DNA from 4 places in the Arthrobacter sp. 01L42 genome. Region 3 is predicted to be linked to each of the others. Evidence: predicted binding sites of a transcription regulator. Region 3 holds the regulator's gene; each other region holds the start of a gene.
The links. The regulator HrcA, encoded in region 3, represses chaperone genes, less so after heat shock. The targets are predictions, from matches to a motif close to TTNGCACTCGNNNNNNNCGAGTGCNAA.

Region 1 (3,538 bases), on a different contig from region 3:
AGGACAATGCGGAGGCACTCGGAGCCCTCCTCGGCGTCGACACCCTCGTGGACTCTGCCGAGTTCAACATGCCCCTTGTCGTCGTGCTCGGCCCCGGCTACCAGTAGCCAATCCGGTTACGCCTCAATAACTATTAGGCGGCGGCCCTGCCCGCCGCCGGCGTTCCTGGGGGACGCTGTGGGTACAGTATCTGCGGATTTCTTTTCGCAGTCCGCGGCGCACATCGAGGTGGGCCGCACGCAAGCTAGCTGAAAGTGTGGACACCATGGCACTGGGAACCGTCAAATGGTTCAACGCCGAAAAGGGCTACGGCTTCATCGCCGTGGACGGTTCCGAGAACGACGTCTTCGTGCACTGGTCCGCGATCGTCGGGGAAGGCTACCGCGCCCTGGACGAGGGCCAGCGGGTGGAACTGGAAGTCGGCGAGGGCGAAAAGGGCCCGCAGGCCGAAAGCGTCCGGCCCGCCTAGTGGTACTGGCTGCCGTCACGAACGCCCAAAGGAACGCGGCCGGGCGCCGCGGAGGACATTTGCCGCTGGGCCGCGCCCTGGCGGCGGGCACAGTAGCGGCCCTGGCCCTGACGGGCTGCCTTGGCCCCGCGGGCAGTGCCCGCGTGGCCAGCGCCGACGCCAGCGGTGACGGCATCCTGCGCATCGGCATGATCCTGGACAACACGGGCAAGCAGAACTTCCTCAACGCCTCCGAGCTCGCGGCGGCCAAACTTGCCGTCAAGGAGATCAACGCTGCCGGCGGGCACAAAGGCAAACCGGTGGAGCTGCTGCCGGAAACCATCAGCACGGACACCGCCGCCCAGGCGAAAGCGCTGGTTGCCGCCAAGGCCGACGTTGTGATCGGCCCGACCGATTCCAGCCGTGCCCCGGCCGCCATCGACGTGCTCGCCAACGCCAAGGTAGCCGTGATCTCCCCGGCCAACACCGCCGCCGCGCTCAGCAACTACAAGAGCGGCGGCTACTATTTCCGCACCTCGGCCGCCGACATCGCCCAGGCATCCGTCCTCGCCAAACTGGTCAAAGACGGCGGCGCCAGGACCCTGGCGGTCCTGCATGAGGAAGGCGACTACGGCAAAGACGTCGCCGCCGCCGTCGGCGGCGCGGCGAAACAGTCCGGACTGGAGGTCGTGGCGGACTCGGAGTTCACCCCCGGCCAGGCTCAGCAGGCTGTCGCCGCCGCTAAGGCCGCCAACCCCGACGCCGTCATCCTGGTCTCGCGCGACGGCGCACAGGGCGCCATCGCCGAGCTGAACAACGCCGGCCTCGCCGGCAAGAAGCTGGTCCTCAGTGACGGAGCAGTCAGCAAGTACGGCTCTGGCCTGGGCGCCCGGGCGCTCGAGGGTGCACGCGGGATCCTGCCCGGCGTGTTTCCCTCCGCCGCCTTCCAGGCGGACCTCGTGGCCGTTGATCCCGGGCTGAAGGACATGGTGTTCGCCGCCGAGACGTACGACGCCGTCGTCCTGGCCGCCGTCGCCGCCGCCGCCGCAGAGGACGACGCCGGCACTTCCATCGCGGCGTCCCTCGTCGCGGTCTCCGGCGGAACCCCGGCAGCAGGCGGAACCGGGGCCGGCGGCAGCCAGCCGCCCGGCGAGTCATGCACGAGCTACAAAGACTGCGTCGGCGTCCTCCGGGCAGGCCAGCGGCCGGACTACGACGGCCAGTCCGGACGGATCAACTTTGATGCCCACGGCGACATCACCGAAGCGAACTACATGGTTTCGACCTACGGCGAGGACAACCTGCCCACGGTGGACGGCACAGAAGCCGCGAGCAGCAGCGGCGGCTGATCGCTCGTAGCGTATTGTGCCCGCGTGGCGGCCGGTTCCGGCCGGCCACTGCTTGCACTCTCCCCGGGGGAGTGCTAATTATTGATTTAGCACTCCAGCGCACTGACTGCTAACACGACGCCCGGTCCGCCCGGCCGCGAAGTGAGGCAGCCGGTCCAGGAGCTAAAGAAACACCTTGCTGGGGTGAGATCCCGGACCCGGCGGCATACAGAGGCCGCGGGGTTGGGATCGTCCGTCGCGGGCACCACAGCGAAGGTTCATTCTTAACGACTGTCCCGAAAGGACTACTGCCGTTATGGCCAAGATCATTGCATTTGATGAAGAGGCACGCCGCGGTCTTGAGCGGGGCCTGAACATCCTCGCCGACGCCGTCAAGGTCACCCTCGGCCCGCGGGGACGCAACGTCGTCCTCGAAAAGAAGTGGGGCGCCCCCACGATCACCAACGATGGTGTTTCCATCGCCAAGGAGATCGAGCTGGACGATCCCTACGAAAAGATCGGCGCCGAGCTGGTCAAGGAAGTTGCCAAGAAGACGGATGACGTCGCAGGCGACGGCACCACCACGGCAACCGTGCTGGCACAAGCCCTGGTCAAGGAAGGCCTGCGCAACGTCGCGGCCGGCGCTGACCCGCTGTCCCTCAAGCGCGGCATCGAGAAGGCTGTTGACGCGGTCACCGTCGAGCTCCTGGCCTCCGCCAAGGAAATCGAGACCAAGGAAGAGATCGCCGCCACCGCGTCCATCTCCGCCGGCGACAACGAGATCGGCGCCCTGATCGCCGAAGCCCTCGACAAGGTCGGCAAGGAAGGCGTCATCACCGTCGAGGAGTCGAACACGTTCGGCCTCGAGCTGGAGCTGACCGAAGGCATGCGCTTCGACAAGGGCTACATCTCCGCCTACTTCGTCACCGACGCTGAGCGCCAGGAAACGGTCCTTGAGGATCCGTACATCCTGATCGTCAACTCCAAGATCTCCAACGTCAAGGAACTGGTTGCTGTCCTGGAAAAGGTCATGCAGTCCAACAAGCCGCTGCTGATCATTGCCGAAGACATCGAGGGCGAGGCCCTGGCCACCCTGATCGTCAACAAGATCCGCGGCACCTTCAAGTCCGTCGCCGTCAAGGCTCCGGGCTTCGGCGACCGCCGCAAGGCGCAACTGGCCGACATCGCCATCCTCACCGGTGGCCAGGTCATCTCCGAGGAAGTCGGCCTCAAGCTTGAGACCGCCGGACTCGAACTCCTTGGCAAGGCCCGCAAGGTTGTTGTCACCAAGGACGAGACCACGATCGTCGAGGGTGCAGGCGACGCCGACCAGATCGCCGGCCGCGTGTCCCAGATCCGCGCCGAGATCGAGAACTCCGATTCCGACTACGACCGCGAGAAGCTGCAGGAGCGCCTGGCCAAGCTGGCCGGCGGCGTTGCAGTCATCAAGGCCGGCGCCGCAACCGAGGTCGAGCTCAAGGAACGCAAGCACCGCATTGAGGACGCCGTCCGCAACGCCAAGGCTGCTGTCGAAGAGGGCATCGTCGCCGGCGGTGGCGTTGCCCTGATCCAGGCCGGTGCCAAGGCATTCGCGAACCTGCAGCTCTCCGGTGACGAAGCAACGGGCGCGAACATCGTCCGCGTTGCCATCGACGCCCCGCTGAAGCAGATCGCCTTCAACGCCGGCCTCGAGCCCGGCGTCGTTGTGGACAAGGTCCGCGGCCTGCCCGCAGGCCACGGCCTCAACGCCGCCACCGGCGAG
Region 2 (3,538 bases), on a different contig from region 3:
TTTCCTTCAGCTCAACCTCGGTGGCGGCGCCGACCTTGATCACGCCGATGCCGCCGGCCAGCTTGGCCAGGCGTTCCTGCAGCTTTTCCTTGTCCCAGTCCGAATCGGTGCGGGTCAGCTCGGCGCGCAACTGGGCAACACGGGCGGCGACGTCCTCGGCCGAACCGGCGCCGTCGACGATCGTGGTGTTGTCCTTGGTGACCGTGATGCGGCGTGCGGTGCCGAGCACCTCGAGGCCAACGGTGTCCAGGCTCAGGCCCAGCTCCGCGGAGACAACCTGCGCACCGGTGAGGGTCGCGATGTCCTGGAGCATGGCCTTGCGGCGGTCACCGAAGCCCGGCGCCTTGACGGCGACGACGTTCAGCGTGCCGCGGATGCGGTTGACGATCAGCGTGGACAGGGCCTCGCCCTCGACGTCTTCGGCGATGATGAAGAGCGGCTTGGAGCTCTGCAGCGCCTTTTCCAGCAGCGGCAGGAAATCCTGCACCGAGGAGATCTTGCCCTGGTTGATCAGGATCAGGGCGTCCTCGAGGACGGCCTCCTGGCGTTCCGCGTCAGTGACGAAGTACGGGGACAGGTAGCCCTTGTCGAACTGCATGCCCTCGGTCAGGACCAGCTCGGTCTGCGTGGTGGAGGACTCCTCGATGGTGATCACACCATCCTTGCCGACCTTGCCGAACGCCTCGGCCAGCAGCTCGCCGACCTCGTCGCTCTGGGCGGAGATTGCGGCAACGTTGGCAACCTGCGTGCCTTCAACCGGGCGCGCGTTCTCCAGCAGGCGGGCGGCGACGGCCTCGACCGAAACCTCGATGCCGCGCTTGATTTCGCCCGGTGCGGCGCCTGCCGCTACGTTGCGCAGGCCTTCCTTGACCAGGGCCTGGGCCAGGACGGTGGCGGTGGTGGTGCCGTCGCCGGCAACGTCGTTGGTCTTGGTGGCGACCTCCTTGGCAAGCTGCGCGCCAAGGTTCTCGTAGGGGTCATCCAGCTCGATTTCACGGGCGATGGTCACACCATCGTTGGTGATCGTGGGGGCGCCCCACTTCTTGTCCAGTACGACGTTGCGGCCGCGCGGGCCCAGTGTGACCTTGACGGTGTTGGCGAGCTTATCGATGCCGGCTTCAAGCGACCGGCGGGCAGCGTCGTTAAACGCAAGCTGCTTTGCCATGGTTTTGTCCTTTCAAGACAGAACCCCGCGCAACTGATCCATTCAATGCGAAAGGATCGGCTGCGCGGGGGTCCAAGAGAGTTACTTTACGACGATCGCCAGAACGTCGCGGGCGGAGAGCACGAGGTACTCGGTGCCGCCGGTCTTGACTTCGGTTCCACCGTACTTGGAGTAGATGACGACGTCGCCAACGGCAACGTCAACGGGAACGCGGTTGCCGTTGTCATCGAAGCGGCCGGGGCCTACTGCAACAACCTCGCCTTCCTGCGGCTTCTCCTGCGCGGAGTCCGGGATAACCAGGCCGGAAGCCGTGGTCTGCTCGGCTTCGAGCGGGCGGACAACAATACGATCCTCAAGAGGCTTAATAGAGACCGACACTCGGACCTCTCCTTTTCGTCAGCAAATTCGTGGACTATGAAGCGGTGATGCCAAGGCGCACAGACCGTCGTCGCGGTGCCGGCAGCGTGCCTGGCGGAACGCGCTTCATGTGTTAGCACCCTCCTAGGGAGAGTGCTAATGACGACTCTATGTAAATGGTTAGCACTCGGTCAAGGCGAGTGCCAGAAATTCGTTCCGGGTGAACATTTCCCCCTAGGGGACATGCCCATTTTTTGCTGCGGCCAGAGGACACTTGGGCATCATGCACTGTGCCCGTGCTGAGCGATGGACATGCCCAACGGGTCCGGGCTGCCGGGGAGGACATGTCCATCCGTGGCGCACGAGGCTGGGCATGTCCCGTGGCCCGTGGGCGTTGGCCGTTTGGCGGTGCGGTGCGCGCCCACCAGCGGCGTCTATTCGCGCGCCTACTCGATGGCTACTGGTCTGCGAGGTCGTCGAAGTCCACGTCCTCGCCGTCGTCTTCGTCCGTGTTCTGGCCTTCGTCATTCCGGTGCCGGAACGACAGCACGGCGCCGGCGGCGGCCAGCAGAATGCCGGCGACGAGGAAGATGATGCCGCCGAGCCGGGCCGCGGCATAGGTCTCGCGGATGGCCCGGGCCTCGTCCGTGGCGTCCTGGACGTTCTTGCCGCCGACGGAATACACGGTGGCGTTGAAGGAATCGAGGAAGAAGATGATCACCAAAAGTGCGACGGACACGACGGCGATCACCGCGCCGGCGATCAGCGCCGGTTTTGCGTAGCGGGCCAGTCCCTGCGGCCGCCGGCGCTCCTGCCTGGCGTCGTCGTCGCCGGCCGTGTCCTGCCCGGCCGTGTCCGCTGAGATGCTGTCGCCTGTGCCGCTGTCTTCCATGCCATCAAGCCTAGCCCCCGCCGTCCGGTCACAGCGCGCCCGCGGACCTCAACTACGCTGGATGCCATGACTGACGCACCGCAGGAACATATTGCCCCGATCCTCACCCCCGAGGGCTGGGAGCTGCTGGCGTCGTTGGGCCCGTACCGCGAGGACGAGGCCTTCCGCCTCACGGCGTCGCTGCGCAAGGCCGGCCACTCCCCCGAGCTGGTCTCGGCTGTGCTCACCCAGTCCCGGCTGCGGACCAAGGCCGAGGCGAAGTTCGGCGAATTCGCCCGGCAGATGATTTTCACGAAGGCCGGTCTGGAGCAGGCCACCCGGCTCACGGTGGCGGCACGGCACGCGCAGCGGTTCGCGGAGGCCGGGATCGGCCACGTCGCGGATCTCGGCTGCGGGCTCGGGGCGGACTCCATGGCCCTGGCCTCCCTGGACCTGGTGGTCACCGCCGTGGAAATGGACGAGGCCACGGCCGCCTGCGCCACGATGAACCTGATCCCGTTCCGCAACGCCACGGTGGTCCATTCCGATGCAACGTCGGTATCCCTCGAGGGGATCGACGGCGTCTGGCTCGACCCAGCCCGGCGCACGACGTCCACTTCGGGAACCAAGCGGATCTGGGATCCGGAGGATTTCTCCCCGCCGCTGTCCTTCGTGGAGTCACTCGCCGGCACCGGCCGCGCCGTCGGCGTGAAGATGGGCCCCGGCATGCCGCACGATTCCGTGCCGGCCGGCTGCGAGGCGCAGTGGGTCTCTGTGGGCGGGGACGTGACCGAGGTGGCCCTGTGGTTCAACGCAGTGCGGCGTCCGGGGGTGCGGCGCGCGGCCCTCGTGCTCGGCCCCCTTGGTTCCGCTGAGCTCACCAGCGGCGAGGACTTCGGCGCCGGCCCGGTGGCGCCCGTTGGGCCCGTGGAGGGGTACCTGTATGAGCCCGACGGCGCGGTGATCCGCGCCGGCCTGGTGGCCGACGTCGCGCTCCAGCTGGGCGGGCACCTCGTGGACGAGCACATCGCCTACATCTGCGCCCCGGAGCTGCATGACACCCCGTTCGCCAAGGCGTACAGGGTCCTGGAGGTGATGCCGTTCAACGTCAAGGCACTCAAGACGTGGGTCAAGGATCAAGGCAT
Region 3 (3,538 bases):
GCGAAGACGCCGCCGCTGGCCGCAAGCTTTCCTTCCGTGAGGTGCTCGCCACGGTGCTTGGCCAGCTGGCGGAGAAGTTCCTCCTGGACGTGATCGAGCTTGACCGGTGTTTCCACCTGCAGGTGCACCTTCAGATCGCCGCGGCCGTGGCCGCGCAGGTGCGTGACGCCAAGACCGCGAAGGGTGATGATCTCGCCGGACTGGGTGCCGGCCTTGACGTCGATCTCCTGCTGTCCGTCGAAGGTGTCGAGGGATATTTCGGTGCCGAGGGCGGCCGCCGTCATGGGAATGTTGAGGCTCGCGTGCAGGTCATCGCCCTCGCGCACGTAAGTGGCGTCGTTGTTGACCCTGATCTCCACGTACAGGTCCCCGGCGGGGCCGCCGGCAGGGCCGGCCTCGCCCTGGCCGGACAGCTGGATGCGGGTGCCGGTGGCCACGCCGGCCGGGACCTTGACGGTCAGCGAGCGGCGGCTGCGGATCCGGCCCTGGCCGCTGCATTCGTTGCACGGGTCCTTGATGACGGTGCCGAAGCCCTCGCAAGACCCGCAGGGGGCGGACGTCATGACCTGGCCCAGGATGGACCGCACGGCGCGCTGGACCTGACCGCTGCCGCCACAGATGTCGCAGCGGACCGGGTGGGTGCCCTCCCGGCAGCAGGATCCCTCGCAGGTGGGGCAGATGACGGCCGTGTCGACCTCGAGCTTTTTGTTCACGCCGAACACCGCATCGCGGAGGTCGATCCGGACGCTGATCAGCGCGTCCTGGCCGCGGCGGACCCGGGACGCCGGGCCGCCCTGGCCGCCACCGGCGCCGAAGAAGGTCTCGAAGATGTCCTGGAAGGCGAAGCCCTGGCCCGAGTAGCTGCCGCCGCCGAACCCGTTGTCGGTGCCGTTCTCGTTGCCGGTGGTGTCATAGACCCGGCGCTTCTGCGGATCGGAGAGGACCTCGTAGGCGTGCGTGACGGCCTTGAACCTGTCCGAGGCGTCCTCCCCGGGGTTCACGTCCGGGTGCAGGGTCCGGGCCAGTTTCCGGTAGGCCTTCTTGATCTCCTCCCCCGATGCGTCGCGGGAGACTCCAAGAACGTCGTAGTGGCTGCTCAAAGTGTGTATCTCTTCCTTGTTGTACTGCCTGTGGGGCACTGCCTGTGGGGCAAGAAGTCGTTTTCGGTCCCGGGCCTGTCAGGGCCCCAGGATCCTCGAAAGGTAGCGGGCCACCGCTCGGACGGCGGCCATGGTGGTGGGATAGTCCATCCGGGTGGGCCCAAGCACTCCGACCTTGGCCGTGGCGTCCGGCCCGTAGGCGGTGGCCACGACCGAGGCCTCGGCGAGACCGTCGTAGGGGTTTTCCCGGCCGATGCTGACGGTCACGCCGCGCGGGTCTTCGGCCATTTCGCTGAGCAGGCGGAGCATGACCACCTGTTCCTCGAGGGCCTCCAGCACGGGGCCGATGCTGAGCGGGAAGTCCACATTGGAGCGGGCCAGGTTGGCGGTGCCGGCCATGACCATGCGCTCTTCACGGCTGCTCGTGGCCAGGGCCTCAAGACCGCGGGCCAGCGCCTGGGCTGCTCCGCGCCGCGCGGGCGGGCCACCGGCAACGACGGCGGGCAGCAGCTGCGGCATCAGGCTCAGCGGCGTACCGGAGAGGCTGGCCAGAAAACTGCTCCGCAATTCCGACAGCGCGTCGTCGGGAATGTCCTGCCCGACGTCGATCACGCGCTGCTCCACCTTGCCCGTGTCAGCGATCAGAACAGCCAGCACTTTCCTGGGCGCCAGCAGCACGAACTCAATGTGCCGCACCCGGGCGCGGCTGAGCAGCGGATACTGCACGACGGCGACCTGGTTGGTCAGGTGCGAGAGGAGCCTCACGGTCCGGTCAAGGATGTCGTCGAGGTCCTCGGATCCTTCCAGCAGCGCCTGGATGGCCCGGCGCTCGGCCTGGGACAACGGCTTCACCGCTGAGATCTGGTCGACGAACAACCGGTAGCCCTTGTCAGTGGGGATCCGGCCTGCACTCGTGTGCGGTGCCGTGATCAGGCCCTCGTCTTCCAGCGCCGCCATGTCATTTCGGATCGTGGCGCTCGAGACGCCGAGATGGTGCCGTTCAACGAGCGCTTTGGAACCAACGGGCTCACGCGAATGGACGTAGTCCTCCACGATGGCGCGCAGCACTTCGAGTTTGCGCGGTTCGCTCACGCTCCACCTCCAATCGACTGTCCCGCAGCCGGTGCCACCCCCGCGTCCGGTCCGGGTCCACCAGTGGTGCACGGACGGCCCGCCACAGGACAAGGGTTAGCACTCGACATGCCTAAGTGCTAACCAGTCTAATATGAGTCGCCGCGTTGTTAGCATTGGATTCGCTCCAGGCGTGGCCCGCGGGAACGCGATTCCCGTCACGCCGGCGCCGAGACCGTGGCAGATGCTGCCGTTGCCGCGCCGTCGCGGTCCGGTTCCGGCCCCCGGAGAGTTCCACCGACCGCCGTACATTCCGAGTGCAAAGTAAGCGTGAAGAGATGTCGTACCAGAACTGGGGACCCCAGGACCTGTCCGCCCCCGCCAAGACCCAGTTGCCGGAAGTCCCGGTGGAACGCGGGATGGTCCTCGAGGAGGTCCAGTCCGGCTGGGTGGGCGCCGTAACCCGGGTGGAGAAGTCCGGCGGCATGCACGTGGTGGCGCTGGAGGACCGGCGGGGCAAGTCGCGGTCCTTCCGCCTCGGCTTCGGCTTCCTCTTGGACGGCCAGCCCATCCGCCTGATGCCGCCGGCCCCGAAAAAGACGGCACCGGCCGCCGGTGCCGGCCGCACGGCGTCGGGCTCGGTGCGGGTGGCCGGGCAGCGCGCACAGGTGGCCAAGGCCAGCCGCATCTGGGTGGAAGGAAAGCACGACGCCGAGCTGGTGGAGAAGGTCTGGGGCGATGACCTCCGGGTGGAGGGCATCGTCGTCGAGCCCCTGCACGGCATTGACGACCTCGCGGCCGCCGTGGCGGACTTCCGCCCGGGCCCTGGCCGGCGCCTCGGCGTGCTCGTAGACCACTTGGTGGCCGACTCCAAGGAGTCGCGGATCGCCGACGCCGTCATGGCCTCACCGGGCGCCGCAGGCAACGTCCTGATTGTGGGGCACCCCTACGTGGACGTGTGGCAGGCCATCCGGCCCTCGGTCCTGGGGATCGAGCAGTGGCCCGTGATCCCCCGCGGCACGGACTGGAAGACCGGGATCCTGATGGCTTTCGGGTGGCCCCACTCCACGAAGGAGGACATCGGCCTCGGCTGGCAGAAACTCCTGGGGGCTGTCCGCAGCTACGCTGATCTGGAGGCGTCGCTGCTTGGCCGCGTGGAAGAGGTCATTGACTTCCTCACCGTGCCCTAGTCCGCCGCGGCGGCCGCCCCTGATCTCCATTTCCTTGCCCGAGCAAGTATTCTTGAAACGGCGGCCGCGCTTCCAGCGCGGTCCCGGCTATTTCAGGCACAACCCAGGCAGCAACGCATCACCGCAATCCGAAGGGCTACACCGTGGCAGATAACGCACGCGAACACACGGGCAATC
Region 4 (3,538 bases), on a different contig from region 3:
GATCTGGGACGGGTCCACCTCGATCAGAGCGACCACTGACCCGCCGGTCTTGGCCTGGACCTCGATCATGGTGCTGAGGAGCTCATCGCGGGCGTCAATGAGGTCATCTCCCAGGAGGACGGCGAACGGCTCATACCCGACGTGCTGCTTGGCCCGGAGGACCGCGTGGCCGAGGCCCATGGGATCGCCCTGGCGGACGTAGTGGATGTCACCGAGGTTGCTGGCGGCCTGGATGGATTCGAGCTTCGCAGTATCACCCTTCGCCTTCAGGGTGGACTCCAGCGCGGGGACGCGGTCGAAGTGGTCCTCCAACGCCCGCTTGTTGCGGCCAGTGATCATCAGGATGTCGTTCAGGCCGACATTCACGGCCTCCTCGACGACGTACTGGATGGCCGGCTTGTCAACGACAGGCAGCATTTCCTTGGGCATGGCCTTTGTGGCCGGGAGAAACCTGGTACCAAGGCCCGCGGCGGGGATAACGGCCTTGCGGACGGAAGCGATGGGTGTATTCACACGACTAATCTAACGGAGGGACCAATCATTGCGTAATCATTATGCGAACCGCCTGCCGGGCCCCCCGGCGCAGCGCGGCCGCAAGAGGCAGAGGACGGGCCAAGATGGCGTCAAAAGAGGAAATTCGCTCCAGCCACAGGGCGGCGCGTTCCGCACTCCCGCTGGCCGCACAAGACACCGCCGCGGCGGGCATCGCCAGGCACGGGCTCGCGTGGGCCTCCGGGCTTGCCCGCGGCCGCCAGGGCACCTTCGCGGCGTACCTCGGGGTGGGCGCCGAACCGCCCACGCTGCCACTGCTGACTGCCTTGGTCGAGGCCGGGCACCGGGTGCTGCTGCCCGTTTGCGAACCCGACATCGAGCTCAGCTGGGTGTATTGGACTCCCCAGTCCGGGTTTGTCCGCAGCCGCTACGCGCCCATCCAGGAGCCTGTCGGAGAGCGCCACGGTACCGAAGTCATGCGGGACGCCACCGCAATCTTCCTGCCGGCCACCGCGGTGGATTTCTCGGGCAACCGAATCGGGCAAGGCGGCGGCTACTACGACAAGTTCCTTGCCGCCCTGGCTGCCATGTCCTCCGCGTCCGGCGGGGCGGACGCCGGGGCGGCCGACGCTGCGGCCGACGCTGTCGCGTTGCCGACTGCCGCCGTCGTCTATGACACGGAGGTGCTGCCCGCAGGCAGCATCCCCGCGGAGTCGTTCGACCGGAAAGTCGACACGGCGCTGACCCCGGGCGGGATCGTCCGGCTCGGCCGATCCCGGCCTGCCTGATCCGGGTTCCCGCCAAGGTGATAGAATTGGCACTCAGGCCCTGAGACTGCTAAGGACGGAACAGGTCGATAGACATATCGGCGGTGATCCGGACTCCGCAGCACGGGACCTGCTCGTTTGCCCCTGAGGAGGATTTCCAGTGCCCACGTATGCATACGCCTGCAAGGACTGCAGCCACGCCTTCGAGATCGTGCAGTCGTTCAGCGACAGCTCCTTGACGTCCTGCCCCGAGTGCCAGGGCACGCTGCGCAAGAAGTTCAACAGCGTCGGCGTAGTGTTCAAGGGCTCCGGCTTCTACCGGACCGATTCGCGCGACGCCAAGGGCAGCACGGTTTCCCCGGCTCCTGCAACTCCCGCGGCCACCCCCGCGCCCGCCGCAGCGGCCAGCTAAGGCACCTGCCGGGTTGGCACCGGCCGCCGGCTGGGCTACGGCCGGCTGATTCTCGGCACTGCCTGAATCCCTGTCCGCTGTTGCCGTTGCCGCTGTTGCCGTTGTCCACATAGGACGTTCCGCAGCTGCCGCCGCTCTGCGCAGATCCGTAGCGTGGCGGCATGGAACTTTTCCTCACCGCGGTTTCCCCGCCTTCGTTCAAGACGGCTGCCCCGGCGGCGCCTGTGCCGTCTTCCACGCCTTTGTTCAGGCCTTTCCGCGCCGCAATGCCTGAAGCTGGCCCCGGCCGCTGGTCCCGTACCGGTATCCGTCCAACGAGCCTTCCTGCCGCCACGTTTTCCGCCGCAGGCCTTCCGTTCCGGAGCCGGATCGGTCCCGTGAAACCCCGCCGGCGTCCGCCCCGCGGCCGTCCGTCGTGGCGCCGCCTGCGCGGCTGGCTGAACCGGAACCGGCGGCTTATCGCGGCCCTCCTGTTCTGCATCCCCGCCGGACTGACAGTTCAGCAACTGGCTCCAACGCCCACTGACACTGTCGCAGCCTTCGCCGCCGCGGCCGATCTGCCCGCTGGAAAGTCCCTGGAACCCGGCGATCTCAGTAGGATCAGCGTGCCACCCGGCCTTATTCCTGCGGGCAGCCCCGGCAGCCGGCGAAAGCCAAATCCTGGCCGAAGCCGTACCAGTGCTCTGGACGTCGACGCAGGGCGGCAAAGCCGGCTCCTGGCCCGCCACTGCGGAGACTGACGGGCTGGTGGTGGTGGCAGCGACGGCCGACCAGGCCCGTAGGCTGGCGGGCGCGTCTACCCAGGGCAAATTGTTTTTCGTGCTTGTGGCGTCACCGCCGGGCTAGCCGTCCAGCCAGCAGGGCGTTTCCGCCGGGCCAGTGGCCCGGGCCGTAGGCTCCGACGCGGGCCGCGCCCGCAGGCTCTGGGCTGCGGGCGCGGCCCGTCAGCCCCAGTGCGGCGGCTTCTGTTCCTGGAGCCAGGCGTCGTGATCGTAATTATCAGGCTGGTCACCCCAGCGCCGGGGGTCGTCTTCCGCCGCTTTGTTCGGCAGCACACCCTCCGGAACGGTGGCCTGTGCCTCCGAACGGCGGGATGTCTCCTTCGCTGGCTCCTGGTCCGGCCCGTCGCCGGTCGATTCCCCGGTCGATTCGCCGGCCTTCGACCCTGCGGTGTCGGCCGCGGCCCCCGTCGACTCACCGGGCTTCGGCCCCGCGGTGTCGGCCGAGGCGCCCGCCGCGCCGGCTTCGCGGGCTTCGCGGGCGCCGGTGGCGCCGGCGTCGTTCGTGTTGCCGGTGTCGTTCGTGTTGCCGGTCTTGCCGGTCTTGCCGGTCTTGCCGATGTTGCTAGTGATGCCGTCCGCACTCATGCCGCCGGCCTCCTTACTGCCTGTATTGCCTGTCATTGCTGATGCTGGTGCCTGCCGGCGGAATTCTTGGCCGGCAGTTTCGTGGCCGCGGAACACCTGTCCCGAGGGTTCGGCCGCCACGTGGTACTCGGCGGCCCGCGCCTCGTCGATCGCCAGGTGTTCGATGCCGTCGTCGAAGAACCCGTGCGATGTCCGCAGCCGGCTGGACACGGCGGGCTTCTCCAACCCGAGGTAGCCGCCAATCCGGTCGGCGCAGGCCGAGGGGTCGGTGAAGACCTCTATGGTCCATAGGGGCATGTACCGCCAGCCAAGCCGCTCCAGGAGCTGCGGCCTGAGCCTGCTCCGTTCGCGGACGCTCATCCGCCGGTAGTGGCTGGTGCCATCCGACTCGATCGCCACCGGACGGGGAATCTCCGCATCGTCCTGGCCGATCGTGGTCATCGGATCGGCGGCCGCCACCATGTTCAGGACGCCGTCGTACTGGTGCCACACCCGTGCCC

Region 1: groL (chaperonin GroEL) is a predicted target of HrcA. The motif match lies at 1,884-1,910, and genes of this name have one in related genera.
Region 2: groES (co-chaperone GroES) is a predicted target of HrcA. The motif match lies at 1,703-1,729, and genes of this name have one in related genera.
Region 4: AC1DN2_RS10675 (FmdB family zinc ribbon protein) is a predicted target of HrcA. The motif match lies at 1,307-1,333, and genes of this name have one in related genera.

What each region holds. Positions count from the first base shown of each region.
Region 1 is NZ_JBFTSL010000020.1:6,592-10,129, forward strand. It holds gene AC1DN2_RS16930 (LytR C-terminal domain-containing protein) at 1-107, shown strand, start outside; gene AC1DN2_RS16935 (cold-shock protein) at 266-469, shown strand; gene AC1DN2_RS16940 (ABC transporter substrate-binding protein) at 529-1,797, shown strand; gene groL (chaperonin GroEL) at 2,093-3,538, shown strand, end outside.
Region 2 is NZ_JBFTSL010000010.1:32,745-36,282, reverse strand. It holds gene groL (chaperonin GroEL) at 1-1,165, opposite strand, end outside; gene groES (co-chaperone GroES) at 1,247-1,543, opposite strand; gene AC1DN2_RS10595 (hypothetical protein) at 1,980-2,414, opposite strand; gene AC1DN2_RS10590 (class I SAM-dependent methyltransferase) at 2,481-3,538, shown strand, end outside.
Region 3 is NZ_JBFTSL010000003.1:135,773-139,310, forward strand. It holds gene dnaJ (molecular chaperone DnaJ) at 1-1,100, opposite strand, end outside; gene hrcA (heat-inducible transcriptional repressor HrcA) at 1,179-2,192, opposite strand; gene AC1DN2_RS03820 (DUF3097 domain-containing protein) at 2,510-3,361, shown strand; gene AC1DN2_RS03825 (DUF4870 domain-containing protein) at 3,505-3,538, shown strand, end outside.
Region 4 is NZ_JBFTSL010000010.1:57,603-61,140, reverse strand. It holds gene galU (UTP--glucose-1-phosphate uridylyltransferase GalU) at 1-513, opposite strand, end outside; gene AC1DN2_RS10680 (5-formyltetrahydrofolate cyclo-ligase) at 618-1,280, shown strand; gene AC1DN2_RS10675 (FmdB family zinc ribbon protein) at 1,420-1,671, shown strand; gene AC1DN2_RS10670 (AAA family ATPase) at 2,616-3,538, opposite strand, start outside.